Regions from separate parts of the Kineococcus aurantiacus genome, predicted to be linked through region 4. Evidence: riboswitches for the same ligand, from Rfam matches in the RefSeq annotation. Region 4 holds a riboswitch; each other region holds the start of a gene.

Region 1 (4,201 bases), 2.5 Mb from region 4:
CGTCGTGTTGACGGTCCCGGCCAGCCCCAGGTGGTCGGTGACCCCGGCCAGGGCGGCGAGGACGGTGAACGTGTCCGGGCGGCCGACGACGTCGTTCTCGTAGATCTGCCCGGCGTGCTCGCGCAGCCGCAGCCCCTCGGCCAGGAAGAACAGGTCGAAGAAACCCCGCTCGGCCGTGCGGGCCAGGTGGGCGAAGCTCTTCACGTCGATCTGGCTGCCCGCGGCGGGGTCCTGCCAGACGGTGTGGTGGTTCACGCCCGGGAGGTGGGCGCCGAGGACGATCTGCTTGCGGGGCTTGCCTTCGGGGACGCTCATCGGGGTTTCCCTCCTCAGACGGTGGCGTAGCGGTTGGCGGGCCGGGCCAGCCCGAGGTGGTCGCGCAGGGTGGCGCCGGTGTACGCGCGGCGGAAGGCCCCCGCGGACTGCAGCAGCGGCACGACCTCGTCGACGAGGGCCGGCAGGTCGGTGGCGTTCACCGCCGGGCGGAAGCGGAACCCCTCGATCCCCGCGTCCCGCCACAGCAGCAGCCGCTCGACGAGGCCGGCGGGGGAGTCGGCGACGACGAGCGCGTCGGACGTGAACGCCTCCCCGTCGGCGGAGTCGAGGCGGTCCAGCCGGTTGCGGGCCTGCGCGGCGTCGGCGGCCAGGGCCACCACGAGGTCGGCGTGGACCTGCAGCGGCACACCCCGCCGGCCCACTGCGGCCTCCGCGGCCCGGACCTCGGCGACGACCGCGCGGGCGTCCTGCGCGTCGCGGGGGGTGACGAACACGACGTCGGCGCTCGCGGCGGCGAACTCGTAGGCGGTCCTGGCGTGCGCCAGGGCCGTCACGACGGGCTGGCCCTGCGGCGGGCGGGGCGTGATCGAGGGCCCCAGGACGGAGAACCACGGGGTCTGCGCGGCGACGCGGTGCAGCTTGGTGCGGTCGACGAAGCGGCCCGTGGCGACGTCGCGGACCACCGCGTCGTCCTCCCAGGAGTCCCACAGCGCGCGGACGGTGTCGACGACGGCGCGGGCCTCGGCGAACAGGTCCTCGACGACGGCGACGACCGCGGGGTCCTGCAGCGTCTCGCGGGTGACCGCCGGGATCGAGCGCCGGCCGAACAGCTCCGCCTCGTGCGCCCGGGCGGCGACCTGGGCCCGCCACCCGCCCCGGCCCGAGCTCACGTGGTCCAGCGTGGCCAGGCCCTTGGAGACGTGGAACGGTTCGGTGTGCGTCGTCGAGACGGTCGGGACCAGCCCGATCGCCTCGGTCACCAGGGCGAGCCGGGCCGCGACCAGCAGCGCGTCGAGCCGGCCGGCGACCCGGTCGGTGCGGTCGTCGGGCGGGCCGAAGCCGCTGCCCTGCAGGCCGAAGGAATCCTCGACGGTCACCAGGTCGAACAGGCCGCGCTCGGCTTCGGCGACCGTGTCGGCCCAGAACCGCGCGGTGAACAGCTCCCCGGCCCGGGAGCCGGGTTCCCGCCAGGACGCCGGGTGCCAGCCGGTCGACTCGAGGGCGGCGGACAGGTGAAGGGTTTCGGGCACGGGTCTCCTCCTGGAGTCGGGACGACTCGCAGGCGTCCGGCGGGTCATCGCGCTTGCCGGAGGGTTCCCTCCGGCCGGGTCGTCACCTGGGGCACCCCACCGCGGGGAGGGTTGCCGACCAGCTAGCCAGGGCTTGTCGCTGGTTCTCGTGACCTGCGGGCAGGCTAGCCCAGTTCCGGGACGGGGTCGAGGAAGGACTCCGGCGCCGGGCGGGCGTCGGTGAGCGGACCCCAGCGGCCCTCGACGACCCCGTACTCCAGCGCCGAGCCCGTGGTGAGGAACTGCTCCAGCGCGGCCAGCAGCCGCTCCACGTCGGCCGAGCTCGTCCCGACGCCCGTGGAGGCGCGCAACCCGCCCTCCACCAGCCCCAGGGAGTTCGCGAAGCGGTGCGCGCAGAACCTGCCGTCGCGCACCCCGACGCCGTGCTCGGCCGACAGGTACGCCGCCACCTCCGACACCGGGCGGCCGGGCACGGTGAACGTCACGACCCCCACGGCGTCGGCCGGGTGCGGGCGCACGACCCGCACGCCCTCCAGCGCGCTCAGGCCGGTGACGAGCTGCGCGCGCAGCGCCGCCTCGTGGGCCTCCAGGGCCCCTGCGGGCAGGGCCGCCAGCGTCGTGCACGCCTGCGCCAGCGCCACCGCGCCGACCACGTTCGGGGAACCCGCCTCGTGCCGGTCCGGGCCGGTCGCCCACCGCACCGCGTCGTGGCTGACGTCGAGCGTGGCCCCGCCACCGGCGAGGTAGGGCTCGGCGGCGTCCAGCCAGTCCCGGCGCCCCACCAGGGCCCCCGCCCCGAACGGGGCGTACAGCTTGTGCCCGGACAGCGCGATCCAGTCGATCCCGTCGCGGGCGACGTCGACGCGCCGGTGCGGCAGCAGCTGGGCCCCGTCGACGGCGAGGCGGGCCCCGGCGGCGTGCGCGGCCCGGGCCAGCCGGCGCAGCGGCAGCACCTCCCCGGTGACGTTGGACGCGCCGGCGACGGCCAGCAGGGCGTACTGCCCGGTGGCCAGCTCCGCCTCCAGCAGGGCCGTGGTCTCCTCGGCGTCGGCGCCGCCGCGGACCACCGTGGTGCGGGCCGAGCGCTGCCAGGGCAGCAGGTTCGCGTGGTGCTCGACGTCCGCGACCAGCACCCGCGCGCCGGCGGGGACGGCCCGGGACAGCAGGTCCAGGGCGTCCGTCGTGCTGCGCGTGAAGACCACGACGTCGTCCTCGCGGGCCCCCAGGAAGCGGCCCACCTGCTCGCGGGCCTGCTCGAACAGGGCGGTGGACACCTGCGAGAGGTAGCCGGCGCCGCGGTGGACGCTGGCGTAGTGCGGCAGCACCTGCGCGACCCGGTCCGCCACCGCCGCCAGCGCCGGGGCGCTCGCCGCGTTGTCGAGGTTGGCGTAGGTGGTGGTGCCCCCGGTGGCCAGCGGGACCGGGGTGTCGGCGCCGACGACGGGCAGCAGCGGCGGCACCGTGCGACAGGCGGGGCGGGTGGGGGACAGGGTGCTCGTCGTCACGGGGCTCCTCGGGACAGTGGACCCTGCCGGGAGGACCGGGATCGCCCCGGCGAGGTCCGCGCTTGCCGGAACCACGTCGGAACCGGCCAGGTCGTCACCCGGGGCACCCCACCGCGGAGGAGGGTTGCCGGCCAGCGAGCCGGGGCTTGTCGCTGGCGCTCATGACCTGGGGGGAGATTGCCACGTGCGGGCGCCGGGAATCAAGGTCGGTGCGTCGCGGCCCGGTCCCGGGAGCGCCGCCCGCCGGGGGGCCGTCCGGGGGAACCACTTGTGGACGGCGTCGCGGTCGGTCTACATTCGAAGAACACCATCCAGAGCGGCTGAGAGTCCTGGCTCGACGACGCCGCAGCAACCCCCCGAGCCCGGGCGAGGGTGCTAACGCCAGGTCGATGGAGTTCGTGATGCGCACCACCGATGTCGTCGTCCCCTCCCCGGCCCCGGGTCCGGGACCCGTGCGATGACGCTCGCGCCCCTCGTCGCCGGCGCCGCGGGGCGGCCCACGCTCAGTTTCGAACTCTTCCCCCCGCGCTCGGAGACCGGCCGCGACTCGTTGTGGCGCAGGCTGTCCGACCTCCTGGGGAGCAACCCCGACTTCGTGTCCGTCACCTTCGGCGCGGCGGGAGCGACCCGCGGTCCCAGCCGGGACCTGCTGGCGCACGTCCTGACCACCTCGGCGGTCCCGGCCATGGCCCACCTGACGTGCGTGGGTTCCTCGCGCCGGCAGGTCGTGGAACTGGCCACCGAGTTCCTCGACGCCGGCGTCCGCAACGTCCTGGCGCTGCGGGGGGACCCGCCGGCCGGTGTCCCGGACTGGACGCCGCACCCCGACGGCGTGGCCACCGCCCGGGACCTCGTGGAACTGCTGCAGGTGGCCGACAGGCGTCGGCTGGCGCTGCGCGGCGGTTCCCGCCCCCTCGACGAGGGACCGCTCAGCCTGGCCGTGGCCGCCTTCCCGCGGGCCAGGGACCACCACGAGCTCGCCGTCCTGCGCGCCAAGCAGGACGCCGGGGCGCGGTTCGCGATCTGCCAGGTGACGTTCTCCGCGCAGGAGTACGCCGCGTTCGTCCGCCGGGCCCGCGCGGCCGGGATCACCATCCCGCTGCTGCCCGGCGTCGCGGTCTCCGACGACCCACGGCGCCTGGAGCGGATCGGCGAGCTCACCGGCGTCCG
Region 2 (4,201 bases), 1.8 Mb from region 4:
CTCGGCGAGGTCCTCGACCGTCACGACCCCCGTGAAACCGCCGTACTCGTCGACGACGCAGGCGAGCTGGTTCTTCGTCCCGGCCAGCTGCCGCAGCACCTGCGGCAGCGGGGTGAGGGTCGACACCACGAGCGGGACCCGCATGATGCGCGTGACGTGCGCCGTGTCGTCCTCGGCCGTCGCGAGCAGGTCGGTCAGGTGCACGACCCCCAGGACGTCGCCGGAACCGGTGGCCAGCACCGGGTACCGGGAGTGCCCCACGGCCATGAGGGCGCGCACCAGGCCCAGGTCGGCGGACTCGTCGACGGTGTCGACGCGCGAGCGCGGCACCATGGCGTGCTCGACGTCGCGCTGGGGGAAGTCCAGGATCCGGTCCAGCAGCACCGCCAGGTCCGGCGGCAGGTCACCGCTCTCGCGGGACTCCTCCACGATGGCCTCCAGGTCCCTGGCCGTCGCGGCGTGCTCGACGTCGTGGACGGGTTCGATGCGCAGCGCCCGCAGCAGCGCGTTGGAGGCCTGGTCGAAGAACCGCACGAGCCAGCCGAACACCCGCAGGTAGACCAGCGTGGACCGGCTCAGCCGCACCGCCAGCGGTTCGGGCCGCGCGATGGCCAGGTTCTTGGGGAACAGCTCCCCGAACAGCATCTGCACGAACGTCGAGAACAGCAGCGCCACGACGGCCCCGACGCCGACGCTCACCGCGGCGGGGACCCCGACCCCGCCCAGCAGCGCCCCGAGGGACTCCCCGATGAGGGGTTCGGCGACGTACCCGACGAGCAGGCCCGTGACGGTGATGCCCAGCTGCGCGCCGGACAGCATGAACGAGGTGCGGCGGGTGACCTGCAGGGCCCGGCGCGCCGCGGGGTCGCCGGCCTCGGCGCGGGCGCCCAGCGCCGACCGGTCCACCGACATGAAGGCGAACTCCTGGGCCACGAACCAGGCCGTGGCGACGGTGATGGCGAACACCACCACGACACCGAGGAGCAGGGCGAGCACGTCCGTCACGGGAGCACCTCACCGTGGCCGGGCGTGCTCGAGGTACTTGAAGGGCGATCGTCGTCGCGCATCGGCGGCGGCGGTCCTCTCCTGGTCTGGGGGACGGTGCCCCGGGGACGTGTTCCCGGTCAACGCACGAGCGCGCGGGACGGTTCCCCCGCCGCCGGGCGGGGCGTGGTGAACCGCGTCGTGACCCGCCGCGCGAACGCCACGTGCGCCGGTGCGCCGGTCACGGTGAACCCGGCGGCCGCGACGAGACCGTCGTCCAGCTCCAGCACCTGCGCGTCCCGCAATGGCCACGGCTCGTGCTCGTTGGCGATCCACCACGTGCGGCCCAGGTGCTCCACGTGCAGGCCGAAGCGGGCCGTGAGGAAGTCGCCGAGGTCGTCCCGGGCCGGCTCCACCCGCCGGGTCGCGCCCTCGCGGACCGCGACGCGGCTCGTGACGCCGTCGCGGGTGCGGCACGTCCACAGCAGCTCCCGCGCGCCGTCGCGGACCCGCACCGCGTGCCGCAGCGTCGACCACCGGTACGGCAGCCCGAACGCGGTCTGCGCGCCCAGGACGACGGCCAGCCGGGAGGCGTCCAGGCTGGCGAACACCACGCCGTGCCGCCCCTGCTCGTCGACGGAGTACGTCCGCACGTTCGTCTCCAGGAACGTCCCCAGGTACGGCACGGCGGCCCGGCCCCCGGGTCCGGCCCCGCGCAGGGTGAAGGGGATGAGGCCGACGTAGGCGCGGCCGGCGAACAGGTCGGGGCGGGTGCCGGGCGGCAGGTGCGGGGCGACCTCGTCGGGGTCGACCTCCCAGTGCAGGAAGGCGACGTCGTCCCAGTGCTGGTGCATCATCACGGGCCGGGGCAGGGGCGGGGCGGTGACCACCCGGTCAGCGTGCCGCAGCGGCGCCGCTCGGCAACCGCAGCGCACCCGCCGCGCACCCGCCGCGCACCTGCGGCGCACCGGGTGGCGGCGGCACCCCCGCGGCTGGCTTAGAGTGTGCGCACCATCCAGAGCGGCCGAGAGACCTGGCTCGTCGACGCCGCAGCAACCGCCCCCACGGGGGTGTGGTGCTCATGCCGGGACCGATGGAGGAGACCGTGACGACCGCCCCCACCGCCAGCCCCCGGGCCGCCGACCGCGTCGAGGCCGCCGGGGTGCGCCTGCGCGGCGTCGGGCGCAGCTTCGGCGAGCACCGGGTGCTGGCCCCCCTGGACCTCGAGCTCGACGCGGGCGGCACCGTCGCCCTCGTGGGGGCCTCCGGCAGCGGCAAGTCGACGCTGCTGCGGCTCCTCGCCGGGCTGGACACCCCCTCCACCGGGACGGTGGAGGTCGCCGGGCAGCCCGTGCGCGGGGTGCACCCCCGCACCGCGGTGGTGTTCCAGGAACCGCGGCTGCTGCCGTGGCGGGACCTGGCCGGCAACGTCGCCTTCGGCCTGCCGCGCGGCACGGCCCGCGCGCAGGGCCGGGCCGAGGTGCTGCGCTGGCTGGACGTCGTGGGGCTGGCCGACTTCGCCGGGCACCGGCCGCGCCGGGTCTCCGGCGGCATGGCCCAGCGCGCGGCCCTGGCCCGCGCCCTCGTCCGCCGCCCCGGCGTGCTGCTGCTCGACGAGCCGTTCGCCGCGCTCGACGCCCTGACCCGCCTGCGCATGCAGGACCTGCTCGACGAGGTGCAGCGCGGCACGGGCGCCACCGTCGTGTTCGTCACCCACGACGTCGACGAGGCCCTGCACCTGGCCGACCGGGTGCTCGTCCTCGGCGACACCGGCAGCGGGCAGGGCGCCGGGATCGTCCGGGACCTGCGGGTCGGTGCGCCCCGTCCCCGCGACCGCGCCGACGCCGCCACCGCCCGGCTGCGCGTCGAGCTGCTCGACCTGCTCGGCGTCCCCCGCTCCGCCTGACCGCCCCCTCCGGGGGCACCCCGAGAACCCGCCCCACCCACCTCCACGGGAGAACTGTGTCCACGCTGCCCCCCACCACCACCCGTCGCGCCCTGCTCGGCCTTGGTCTGGGTTCCCTGGCCCTGACCGCGGCCGGCTGCGTCAGGGGCGAGTCGTCCACCGGCTCGGCCCCCGCCAGTTCCGGCGCTTCCGCCGGTTCCGGCGGATCCGGCGGCGACCGGGTCCGCCTCGACTACGCCCTCTACAACCCCCTCAGCCTCGTCGTGCGCGAGCAGAAGCTGCTCGAGGACGCCGGGCTCACCGTGCAGTGGGAGCAGTCGGCGGGCAGCAACAAGGCCAACGAGTTCCTGCGCAACGACAACCTGGACCTGGCCTCCACCGCCGGGTCGGCCGTGCTGCAGGCCCGCACGAACGGCTCGCCCGTGCAGACGGTCGCGGTGTACTCCCAGCCGGAGTGGACCGCGCTGGTCGTCGGGAAGGACTCCACCCTCACCGACGTGGCGGGGTTGCGCGGCAAGCGGATCGCCGCCACCACCGGCACCGACCCGTACTTCTTCCTCCAGCAGGCGCTCGCCGGCGCCGGGCTGTCCGGCACCGACGTCGAGATCACCAACCTCCAGCACGCCGACGGCCGCGCCGCCCTCGAGCGCGGTGACGTCGACGCCTGGGCCGGCCTGGACCCGAACATGGCCGCCTCGGAGCTGCAGGCCGGGTCGAAGCTGCTGTACCGCAACGTCGACTTCTGCACCTACGGCGTCCTCAACGCCCGCGAGCAGTTCGTCCAGGACTCCCCCGACCTCGTCCAGCAGGTCGTCGACGCGTACGCCACGGCCCGCGCGTGGGCGCTGGCGAACCCCGCCGACCTGGCGACCCTCTACGCGACCGCCGCGCAGCTGTCGCCCGAGGTCGCCGCCCGCGTCCTGGAGCGCACGACGCTCGACCTCGACGGCGTGCCCGGCGACGCGCAGCGGACCGTGCTGGCCGGGATCGTGCCGCTCATGGCCGCCACCGGCGACGTCCCCTCCGAGGACGCCGCCACGAAGGCGCTGGACACGCTGCTGGTGCCCGACTTCGCCCGCAAGGCCACCGCCGCGTGAGCGCGCCCACCACGTCCGCCCCGGCCGCACCGGCCGGCCGCGCGCCGCGCCGCCGGCCGGGCTGGTGGCTCGGCGCGGTCGTGCCCGTGCTGCTGGTCGCGGCGTGGTGGGCCACCACGGCGGCCGGGGTGTTCCTGCCCAGCCAGCTGCCGTCGCCGGTGGACGTGTTCCACGCCGCCCAGCAGCTGTGGGCCACGGGGCAGCTGCAGCTGAA
Region 3 (4,201 bases), 2.0 Mb from region 4:
AGCCGCCCATCGACAGGCCGGCGGTGGCCCACCCGTCGGCGCCCCGGCGGGTCGGGTAGTGGCTCTGCACGAACGCCGGGACGTCCTGGGCCAGCCACGTCTCCAGCTGCGGTTCACCGGGCCGGCCGTCGACGCACTCGGTGTCGCGGCCGGCGGGGATCTCCAGGTCCGGGACGACGACGATCGGCTCGGCGAGCTGGTGGTCGGCCACGACCGCGTCCAGGGACGGCAGCAGCCCCATCGCGTCCAGCCACTGCTGCGGGGTGCCGGGCCAGCCGTGGAAGGCCTCGATCACGGGGTAGCCGCCCGCGGGTGCCGGGACCCGGCCGTAGCCCGGCGGCAGCACGAGGAGCACCCGGCCGGTGGTCCCCGACGCGGGGCCGGGGACCTCGACGCTCACGACGCGGCCGTCGTGACCGGGGAGGACCCCCGTGGAGGTGGTGGTCGTGGAGGTGGTCGTGGTGGTCGTCGCGGGGGCCACGCCCAGCAGGTCCGACCAGGAGGAGTACAGCCCGAACCGGCTGTTGACGACGAGGAACACCGCGGCCAGGACGGTGGCGTTGACGCCGGCCAGCGCCGCCGTCCGGGCCAGCACGGCCCACGGTCCCCGCCGCGCCAGGGCGCGCCAGGAGACGACGACGGCGGCCGTGGCCGCGACGGCGGCACCGACCGCCACCGCCTGCGTGGTCGTGCTGGACAGGTCCACCGCGAAACCTCCTCCGGGCACCGCTCCGGGCCCCACCGGCAGCATCGACCCGCGCCGCGCCGCCGGCGGCCCTCCTCAGCCGATGCCCGGCGAACCGGTGGCGTCCTCCCAGCCCAGGGCGGTCAGGACGGCGGCGGCGATCGCCCGGTGGCCCGCGGCGTCGGGGTGGTCGCCGTCGGCGGCCAGCAGCGGGGTGGCGCCGGCACCGGCGTGGAAGGTGGGCCGCAGCCCCACGACCACGGCCCGCCCCGCCAGGGCGCACGCGAGCCGGTCGTCGTAGGCGTCGGTCAGCTCGCCCTGGAGCCGCCGCTGCCGGGGCGTGTACCGCAGGGCGGCGACGTCCCCGTCGAGGCCGACGGCCCAGTAGTCCAGGACGACGACCCGGGCGCCGGTCGCGCGCAGGGCCTCGACGGTCGCCGCCACCCGCGCGACGGCGGCCCCGGCCGCGGCCCGCACCCCCGCGTCGTCCCCCGCGTCGTCCCCCGCGCCGTCCACGAGGGGGGCGAGGTCGTTGGCCCCCGTCTCCAGCAGCACCACGTCACCGCGGGTGAGCGCGGGCAGGTGCGCCCCGACGGTCCGGGCCGTGTCCGCGGACGTGGCACCGTCCTCGGCGAGCTGCTCGACGCCGACGCCGAGGCGGGCCGCGACGAGGGCGGGGAAGGGCGTGCACGCGCAGCGCGCGCCGTCGGGGACCGAGTCGCCGAAGGCGACCACCCGGGTCACCCGGGCCACGGGGGCCACCGGGGTCACCGGCCCGCCGAGGCCGCCCAGCAGCAGCACGACCACCGCGCCCAAGCGCGCCCTGGACCCCACGCGCGGCACCGTCGCACCGCAGCCTGTGCCCCGGCTGGGCCGCCGGCCCGTTCCGGCACCCGGTTTGCCGACCCCGCTCACCTCGTCGTAGGTTCGCCGGAGCCATCCAGAGCGACCGAGAGACCCGGCTCACCGACGTCGCAGCAGCCACCCGTCAGGGCAGGTGCTACCGCCGGGACCGATGGGAGTCCTCGTGAGCAGCACGCAGTCCACCGACGTCCTCGCGCGCCCCGGCAGCCGCCTGGCCCGCCGCCGGGCCGCCCTCGGCAGCTTCGTCGGCACCACGATCGAGTGGTACGACTACTACCTCTACGGCACCGCGGCCGCCCTCGTCCTGGGTCCGCTGTTCTTCCCCGACGTCGGCGGTGCCGTCGGGGTCGTCGCCGCCTTCGCCACCTACGCCGTCGGGTTCGTCGCCCGTCCCGTCGGCGGGGCCGTGGCCGGTCACCTCGGGGACCGGGTGGGCCGCAAGGTCGTGCTGGTCGCCTCGCTGCTGACCATGGGGGTCTCCACGGCCGCGATCGGCCTCCTGCCCACCCACGACGCCATCGGCGTGTGGGCGCCCGTGCTGCTCGTGCTGTGCCGGCTGCTGCAGGGCTTCTCCGCCGGCGGGGAGTGGGGCGGGGCGGTCCTGCTGTCGGTCGAGCACGCCCCCACGGGCCGCCGCGGCCTGTTCGGGGCGATCCCGCAGATGGGCTCGGCGGCCGGCATGGTCCTGGCCTCGGGGGGTTTCTGGCTGACCCGGACGCTGACCAGCGACGAGGCCTTCCTGGCCTGGGGCTGGCGCGTGCCGTTCCTGGCCAGCGCCGTCCTCGTCGTCGTCGGGCTGCTCATCCGCCTGAAGGTCACCGACTCCCCGGCGTTCACGGCGCTGCGCGAGGCCGACGCCACGGCCCACCGGCCCGTCGCGGAGGTGCTGCGGCGCAACCGGCGCGGGGTGCTCCTGACGACCGGCATGCGGCTGGGGCAGAACGGCGCGTACGTCCTCTACACCGTCTTCGCCCTCAGCTACCTGACGAACCACGTCCGCTCCGACGGCGCCGACGTCGGGTTGCTCGCCGTCCTCGTGGCCTCGGTGCTGAGCCTGGCGGCCACCCCGCTGTGGGGGCTGCTGTCCGACCGGGTCGGCCGCCGGCCCGTCTACCTGTTCGGCGCGATCCTCACCGCGGTGTTCACCGTCCCCGCGTTCCTGCTGCTGGACACCGGCTCGACCGTGCTCATCGTCGGTGCGGTCGTCATCGCGATCAACCTCGGCCACGACAGCCAGTACGGCGCGCAGGGCGCCTTCTTCGCCGAGCAGTTCGACAACCGCACCCGCTACAGCGGGGCGTCGCTGGGGTACTCGATCGGCGCGGTCCTCGGCGGGGGGCTGACCCCGCTCATCGCGGCCTCGCTGCTGGCGGCCGGCGGCGGCTCGCCCTGGCTGGTCGCGGGGTACCTGTCGTTCCTGGCGGTCCTGACGACGATCTCGGCGGCCTGCGCGCGCGAGACCGCGCACGAACCCCTCGACGGGTACGCGGCGTGAGCGGTCCCCTGCGGCTCAACGCCTTCGCGATGGCCTGCGTCGGGCACCAGGCCGCCGGGCTGTGGACGCGGCCGGAGGACCGCAGCGCCGACTACCGGACGCTGCGGCACTGGACCGACCTGGCGCAGCTGCTCGAGCGCGGCGGTTTCGACGCCCTCTTCCTGGCCGACGTGCTCGGCACCTACGACGTGTACGGCGGCTCGCGCGACGCGGCGGTCCGCGGCGCGCTGCAGGTGCCCGTCAACGACCCGCTGGCCGCGGTGTCGGCCATGGCGGCCGTCACGTCGACCCTGGGTTTCGGCCTGACCGTCACCACGACGTACGAGCAGCCCTACTCCCTGGCCCGCCGGCTCACGACGCTGGACCACCTCACCGAGGGCCGCGTCGCGTGGAACGTCGTCACCGGCTACCTCGACTCCGCGGCGCGGAACCTGGGTTTCTCCGCGCAGGTCGCGCACGACGAGCGGTACGACGTCGCCGAGGAGTACCTGGAGGTCTGCTACAAGCTCTGGGAGGGGTCCTGGGAGGACGACGCCGTCGTCCGCGACGCCGCGGCCGGGGTCTACGCCGACCCGGCGAAGGTCCACGACATCGCCCACCACGGCCGGTACTTCGACGTGCCCGGGGCGTTCCTGTGCGAGCCGTCCCCGCAGCGCACCCCCGTCATCTTCCAGGCGGGGTCCTCCCCGCGCGGGCAGGAGTTCGCGGCGCGGCACGCCGAGTGCGTGTTCGTCATCGCGCCCACCGCCGCGATCGCCCGCCGGTCCGTCGACTCGTTGCGGCGCGCGGTGGCCGAGGCGGGCCGGGACCCGCGCTCGGTCGCGGTGTACGCGGGCCTGACGGCCGTGGTGCGCAGCTCGGACGCCGAGGCGCGGGCGCTGCTGGCCGACTACCGCGAGCACGCCAGCCGGGAGGGGGCGCTGGCGCTGTTCGGCGGCTGGACCGGCGTCGACCTCGCCGGCGCCGCGCCCACCGACACCCTGCAGCACGTCACGACGGACGCGAACCGCTCGGCGCTGCGCAGCTTCACCGACGACCCCGACCGGGAGTGGACGGTGGAGGACCTGGCCCGGTTCGTCGCCGTCGGCGGCCGCGGCCCGGTCCTGGCGGGGTCCCCGCAGACGGTGGCCGACGAGCTGGAGGAGTTCGCCGAGCAG
Region 4 (4,201 bases):
GCTCCCCGACCGTGCCCGCGGCCGGCCGGCGGATCCTCGTCTCCGCCGACGAGCAGGTGTTCGTCCGCGTGGTGGACGACGGGCGGACGGTGGCGATCGCGCGGGGTTCGCTGTCCCCCGGCTGGGCGGGGGTGACGGCCGTGGAGACGGCCCCCACCCACCGCCGGCGCGGGCTGGGCCGGCGGGTGCTGGCCGAGGTCGCCGACTGGGCCCGCGCGCGCGGCGCGGCGTCGACGTACCTGCAGGTGCAGGCCGACAACACCGGCGCGCGGGCGCTGTACGCGGGGCAGGGCTTCGCCGTGCACCACGCGTACCACTACCGGGTGGCGCCCTCCGCCTGAGCGCCGCGGGCCACCGAGGCGTGGGTGCCGATGTCCCACACGAACGGCGGCTCGGTGCCGTTGACCGACCAGTCCCCCACGATGCGCTGCTTGTAGATCACCGGGTTGTGCGAGGCGACCGTGCGGGCGTTGCGCCAGTGCCGGTCCAGGTCCCGGGCCCGGGAGGTGCCGGAGGCGCCCAGGGTGTTGAACAGCAGCGTCGCGGCCCGCGGCACGGCCTCGGAGAGCACGACCTGCGCCTGGGCGGTGCGGATCTCCGCCTCCACGTTGGCGGCCCGGTCCCGGTCGGTGCCCGGTTCGCCGGCGGTGTCGGCCGCGGCCTGGACGGCCTGGGCGGCCGCGCGCACGAGGGCGCGGGCGGTGAAGGCGGTCGCGGAGATCTCCCCGGCCACCGAGAGCACCTGCGCGTCGTGGCGCACCAGCGGGGCCAGGCCGTGGGTGTAGGTGCGGGTGCGCGCGCGCACCTGCTGGGCGGTGTCGCGCTCGACGGCGGCCGCGATCCCGGCGTGCACCGCCAGCAGGACCAGCTGGTACAGGGCTGTCTGGTAGCGGAACCGGTCGGTGAAGGGTGCGACGTCGGCGGGGTCGACCTCGACGTCGTCCAGGACCAGGGTGCCCGTGCCGGTCAGCTGCTGGCCGAAGCCGTCCCAGTCGTCGGAGACCTCCACGCCCGGCGCGCGCACGGGGACCAGGACGGTGACGACCTCGAAGGAGCCGTCGGGCAGGAGCCGGCGGGCCGTGGCGTCGGTCCAGTCCGCGAAGATCGTGCCCGTCGTGTAGTACTTGCGGCCGGTGACGCTCGTGCGCCCCTCGCGGGTCGTCACGACGGTCTGCTGCTCGCCGGTGACGCCGTCGCCGACCTCGCTCCAGGAGTTGCCCACGAGCTCACCGGCGACGATGCGCTCCACCCAGCGGTCCCGGTGCTCCCCCGGCGGCAGGCTCAGGACCTGCTCGACCCACGCGACGTGCCCGCGGAAGACCTGCGGCAGGTTGGAGTCGGCCGTGGCCAGGTCGACGAGGAGCTCGGCGAGCTCGACGAGGTCGAGCCCCTCACCGCCCTCGGCCACGGGCAGCCGCAGCCGGCCGAACCCGGCGTCGAGCAGCTCGCGGACCGCGGCGCGCGGCAGCTCGTGGTCCTGCTCGCGGGCCACCGCGCCCTCGGCGATGCGCTGCAGCAGCGGGGCGAAGCGCTCGCGCACGGGTCGGGTGCTCGGGGTCGGGGTGGTCGGGGCCAGGGTGGTCGTGCTCAAGGGTCCTCCTCGGTCGCGGACGCGTCGGCGCCCGGAGGCGGGAGGGCGTGCACCGGCTCGTCCTTACCCGTGCCCGGGGCACCAGGGTCAGGTCTTCACCCGGGGCACCCCACGACGAGGAGGGTTGCCGGCCAGCGAGCCGGGGCTTGGCGCTGGCGCTCATGACCTGGCGCCAGCGAACCACACGCCCCCCGCGCGGGTCCAGCCACCCCGCGACGCGCGGGGTGGCCGGGTGCTGACGTCGCGGCCGGGGCTCCCCTCCGGGCCCCGGGCGCGACGGGTCTCACAGGTCCCGGTGGACCGGGGCCGGGTCGCGCAGGTCGATGACGGCCGGGGCCGCGTGCGCGGCCCGCGCCGCCTCCAGGACGTCGGTGATCTCGTGCCCGACGAGCTCGTGACGCTCCAGCAGCGCGTCGCGCAGGGCCGCCACGAGGTGCCGGTTGCGCTCGAGGAGCTCGCGGACGGACTCCTTCTGCTCGCTCAGCAGGTTCTCCACGAGGCGGCGGCCCTCGCCGTCGCCCAGGACGCGGGAGACGAGGTTGCCGTCGGCGAAGGCGCCCTGCTGGACGGCGGCGAAGGACACCAGCGTGCCGGCCATGCCGGCCGAGCCGACCATCTGCGCGGCGACCGACGTCGCGGACTGCAGGTCCCCGGCGGGGCCGGTGGACACGTCGCCGAAGAACAGCTCCTCGGCCACCTGCCCTCCGAAGGCGATCTTGATCATCCCGGCGAGCTCGGTGCGCGAGCGGGTGTAGACGTCCTCGGCGTCGCCGTGGGCGAGCAGCCCGAGGGAGCCGGCGCGCTTGACGATCGTGAGGATCTCCAGCCGGCGCTGCGGGGCGACGAGCCAGGCCACGGTCGCGTGCCCGGCCTCGTGGGTGGCGATGAGCCGGGCCTCGTGGTCGGTGTAGGCGACGGGCTGCCCCAGGCCCACCTCGGTGACCAGGCGGGCGTGCTCCAGGTCGGCCCAGCTCATCCCCTCGCCGTCGCGGCGGACGGCGTTGACGAGGGCCTCGTCGAGCAGGTTCTCGATCATCACGGGCGAGTAGCCGTTGGTGATCCCGGCCAGGGCGTCGCGCCGCTCGGCGTCGTCGAGGGCCGGTTCGTGGGCCTTGCGGGCCAGGAAGTGGTCGACGAGCTGGCGGCGGCCGTTCTTGTCCGGCAGGCCGAAGCTCATCCGGCGGTCGAAGCGGCCCGGGCGCAGCAGGGCCGGGTCGAGGGCGTCGGCTCGGTTGGTCGCGGCGATGAGCAGGACCTCGACGGGTTCGCTCACGGGCCGCGTCAGCCGGCGGTGGGCGGGCAGGAACCGGTTGGCGGTGTCGACGAACCAGCCGACGACCCGCTCGGAGGTGGTGGGCTCGTCGAAGGACTGCATCTGCACGAGGAGCTCGTTGACGACGCCGCTGGCGCCCTCGCTGGAGGCGAGGCGCTCGACGTGCAGCGCGGGGGTCTGCGCCGCGGGCCCGGCCATCGGCAGGTTCGTCAGCCCGCCGCAGCCCACGACGGAGCTGGCGGGCGGGACCGTCGCGGTCGCGGCGCTCATCCCGCCGCGCGCGGCGGCGATCGCGTCGATCTCCTCGATGAACCCGATGGCCCCGCCCTCGCGGCGGGCGGCCTTGCGCAGCGCCTTGAAGTAGGAGCGCAGCTTGCGGGCCGTCGCGCCGTACCACATGGACTGGAAGCTGGTCGCGGAGACGAAGAGGAACGGGACCCCGGCCTCGCGGGCCATGGCCTTGGCCATGTGGGTCTTGCCCGTGCCGGGCGAGCCCTCGAACAGCAGGCCGCGGCGGGGCCGGCCGCCCATGCGGGTGCGGAAGGTGCGGGCGGACAGGAACAGGTCGAGGCTGCGCTCGACGTCCTCCTTGACGGGGTCCAGGCCCACGACGTCGTCGAGGGAGACGTCGATCTGCTCGGGCCGGTACACGACGTGCGGGGACCGGCCCGAGACGAGCGTCTGCCCCAGCAGCAGCGCGATCATCAGCGCGAAGAAGACGCCGACCATGACGTAGATCGGGTCGACGGCGGGCAGCGAGGGGACGAGGGAGCCGCCGAGGGCCAGCCGCACGTCGACGAGGAGCACGGCGGCCAGGACGGCCAGGAGCAGCGCCCGGGTGCGGCGGCGGCGGTTGCGCTCGCGCGCCCGGCCGACGTCGGCGCTGTCGCGGGCGGGGCGCGCCACGGGCGCGGGGGGCGCGGGCGTGCGCTGGTCGTGGGCCACGAGCGGCTCCTCTCGGTCCGCCCGGCGGTTCCGGACGTGCGTCCACCCAACCCCGCCCGTTCACGCAGGGCCACCCTCTGTGACGCGTTCGGACGATGGCGTTCACCCGAGCGGCGCAACGGACCGTGATCGGGTCATCACCGAGCCGGTCCGCGGCGCCCCGCCCGCGGCTCAGGCCGAGGGCGCCACCCCCGCGAACAGGTCGGTCTCGCGGCCGTCGGCGTCGAAGGGCCCCGAGGCCACCCCGTGCACGAGCCGGAAGTGCTCGACCGGCCAGACCGGCTGCGGCACGCCGTTGGACAGCCGCATGAGGGGCGGCGCGGCGTCGAGGTCGAGGCTGATCTGGGTGGCGTGGGCGCGCAGCGCGGCGAGCTTGGCGGGCAGCTGCCCCG

Evidence for each region. Region 4 has a riboswitch for S-adenosylmethionine ahead of BJ968_RS17800 (acyl-CoA dehydrogenase family protein). Riboswitches for the same ligand answer to the same signal wherever they lie in the genome.
Region 1: it holds a riboswitch for S-adenosylmethionine, as region 4 does, so the genes downstream of both, BJ968_RS05870 (LLM class flavin-dependent oxidoreductase) here and BJ968_RS17800 (acyl-CoA dehydrogenase family protein) in region 4, are expected to answer to the same signal.
Region 2: it holds a riboswitch for S-adenosylmethionine, as region 4 does, so the genes downstream of both, BJ968_RS09110 (ATP-binding cassette domain-containing protein) here and BJ968_RS17800 (acyl-CoA dehydrogenase family protein) in region 4, are expected to answer to the same signal.
Region 3: it holds a riboswitch for S-adenosylmethionine, as region 4 does, so the genes downstream of both, BJ968_RS08155 (MFS transporter) here and BJ968_RS17800 (acyl-CoA dehydrogenase family protein) in region 4, are expected to answer to the same signal.

Annotation. Positions count from the first base shown of each region.
Region 1 is NZ_JACCBB010000001.1:1,225,144-1,229,344, reverse strand. It holds gene BJ968_RS05875 (NtaA/DmoA family FMN-dependent monooxygenase) at 1-315, opposite strand, end outside; gene BJ968_RS05870 (LLM class flavin-dependent oxidoreductase) at 330-1,574, opposite strand; SAM riboswitch class IV at 1,571-1,680, opposite strand; gene BJ968_RS05865 (aminotransferase class V-fold PLP-dependent enzyme) at 1,691-3,031, opposite strand; SAM riboswitch class IV at 3,085-3,198, opposite strand; SAM riboswitch class I at 3,336-3,427, shown strand; gene BJ968_RS05860 (methylenetetrahydrofolate reductase) at 3,489-4,201, shown strand, end outside.
Region 2 is NZ_JACCBB010000001.1:1,886,274-1,890,474, forward strand. It holds gene BJ968_RS09100 (CNNM domain-containing protein) at 1-1,005, opposite strand, end outside; gene BJ968_RS09105 (YqjF family protein) at 1,125-1,874, opposite strand; SAM riboswitch class I at 1,993-2,084, shown strand; gene BJ968_RS09110 (ATP-binding cassette domain-containing protein) at 2,147-2,890, shown strand; gene BJ968_RS09115 (aliphatic sulfonate ABC transporter substrate-binding protein) at 2,947-3,987, shown strand; gene BJ968_RS09120 (ABC transporter permease subunit) at 3,984-4,201, shown strand, end outside.
Region 3 is NZ_JACCBB010000001.1:1,687,457-1,691,657, reverse strand. It holds gene BJ968_RS08165 (alpha/beta hydrolase-fold protein) at 1-706, opposite strand, end outside; gene BJ968_RS08160 (GDSL-type esterase/lipase family protein) at 782-1,519, opposite strand; SAM riboswitch class I at 1,619-1,707, shown strand; gene BJ968_RS08155 (MFS transporter) at 1,713-3,044, shown strand; gene BJ968_RS08150 (LLM class flavin-dependent oxidoreductase) at 3,074-4,201, shown strand, end outside.
Region 4 is NZ_JACCBB010000001.1:3,697,382-3,701,582, reverse strand. It holds gene BJ968_RS26885 (GNAT family N-acetyltransferase) at 1-341, shown strand, start outside; gene BJ968_RS17800 (acyl-CoA dehydrogenase family protein) at 317-1,591, opposite strand; SAM riboswitch class IV at 1,646-1,758, opposite strand; gene BJ968_RS17795 (AAA family ATPase) at 1,875-3,809, opposite strand; gene mshB (N-acetyl-1-D-myo-inositol-2-amino-2-deoxy-alpha-D-glucopyranoside deacetylase) at 3,981-4,201, opposite strand, start outside.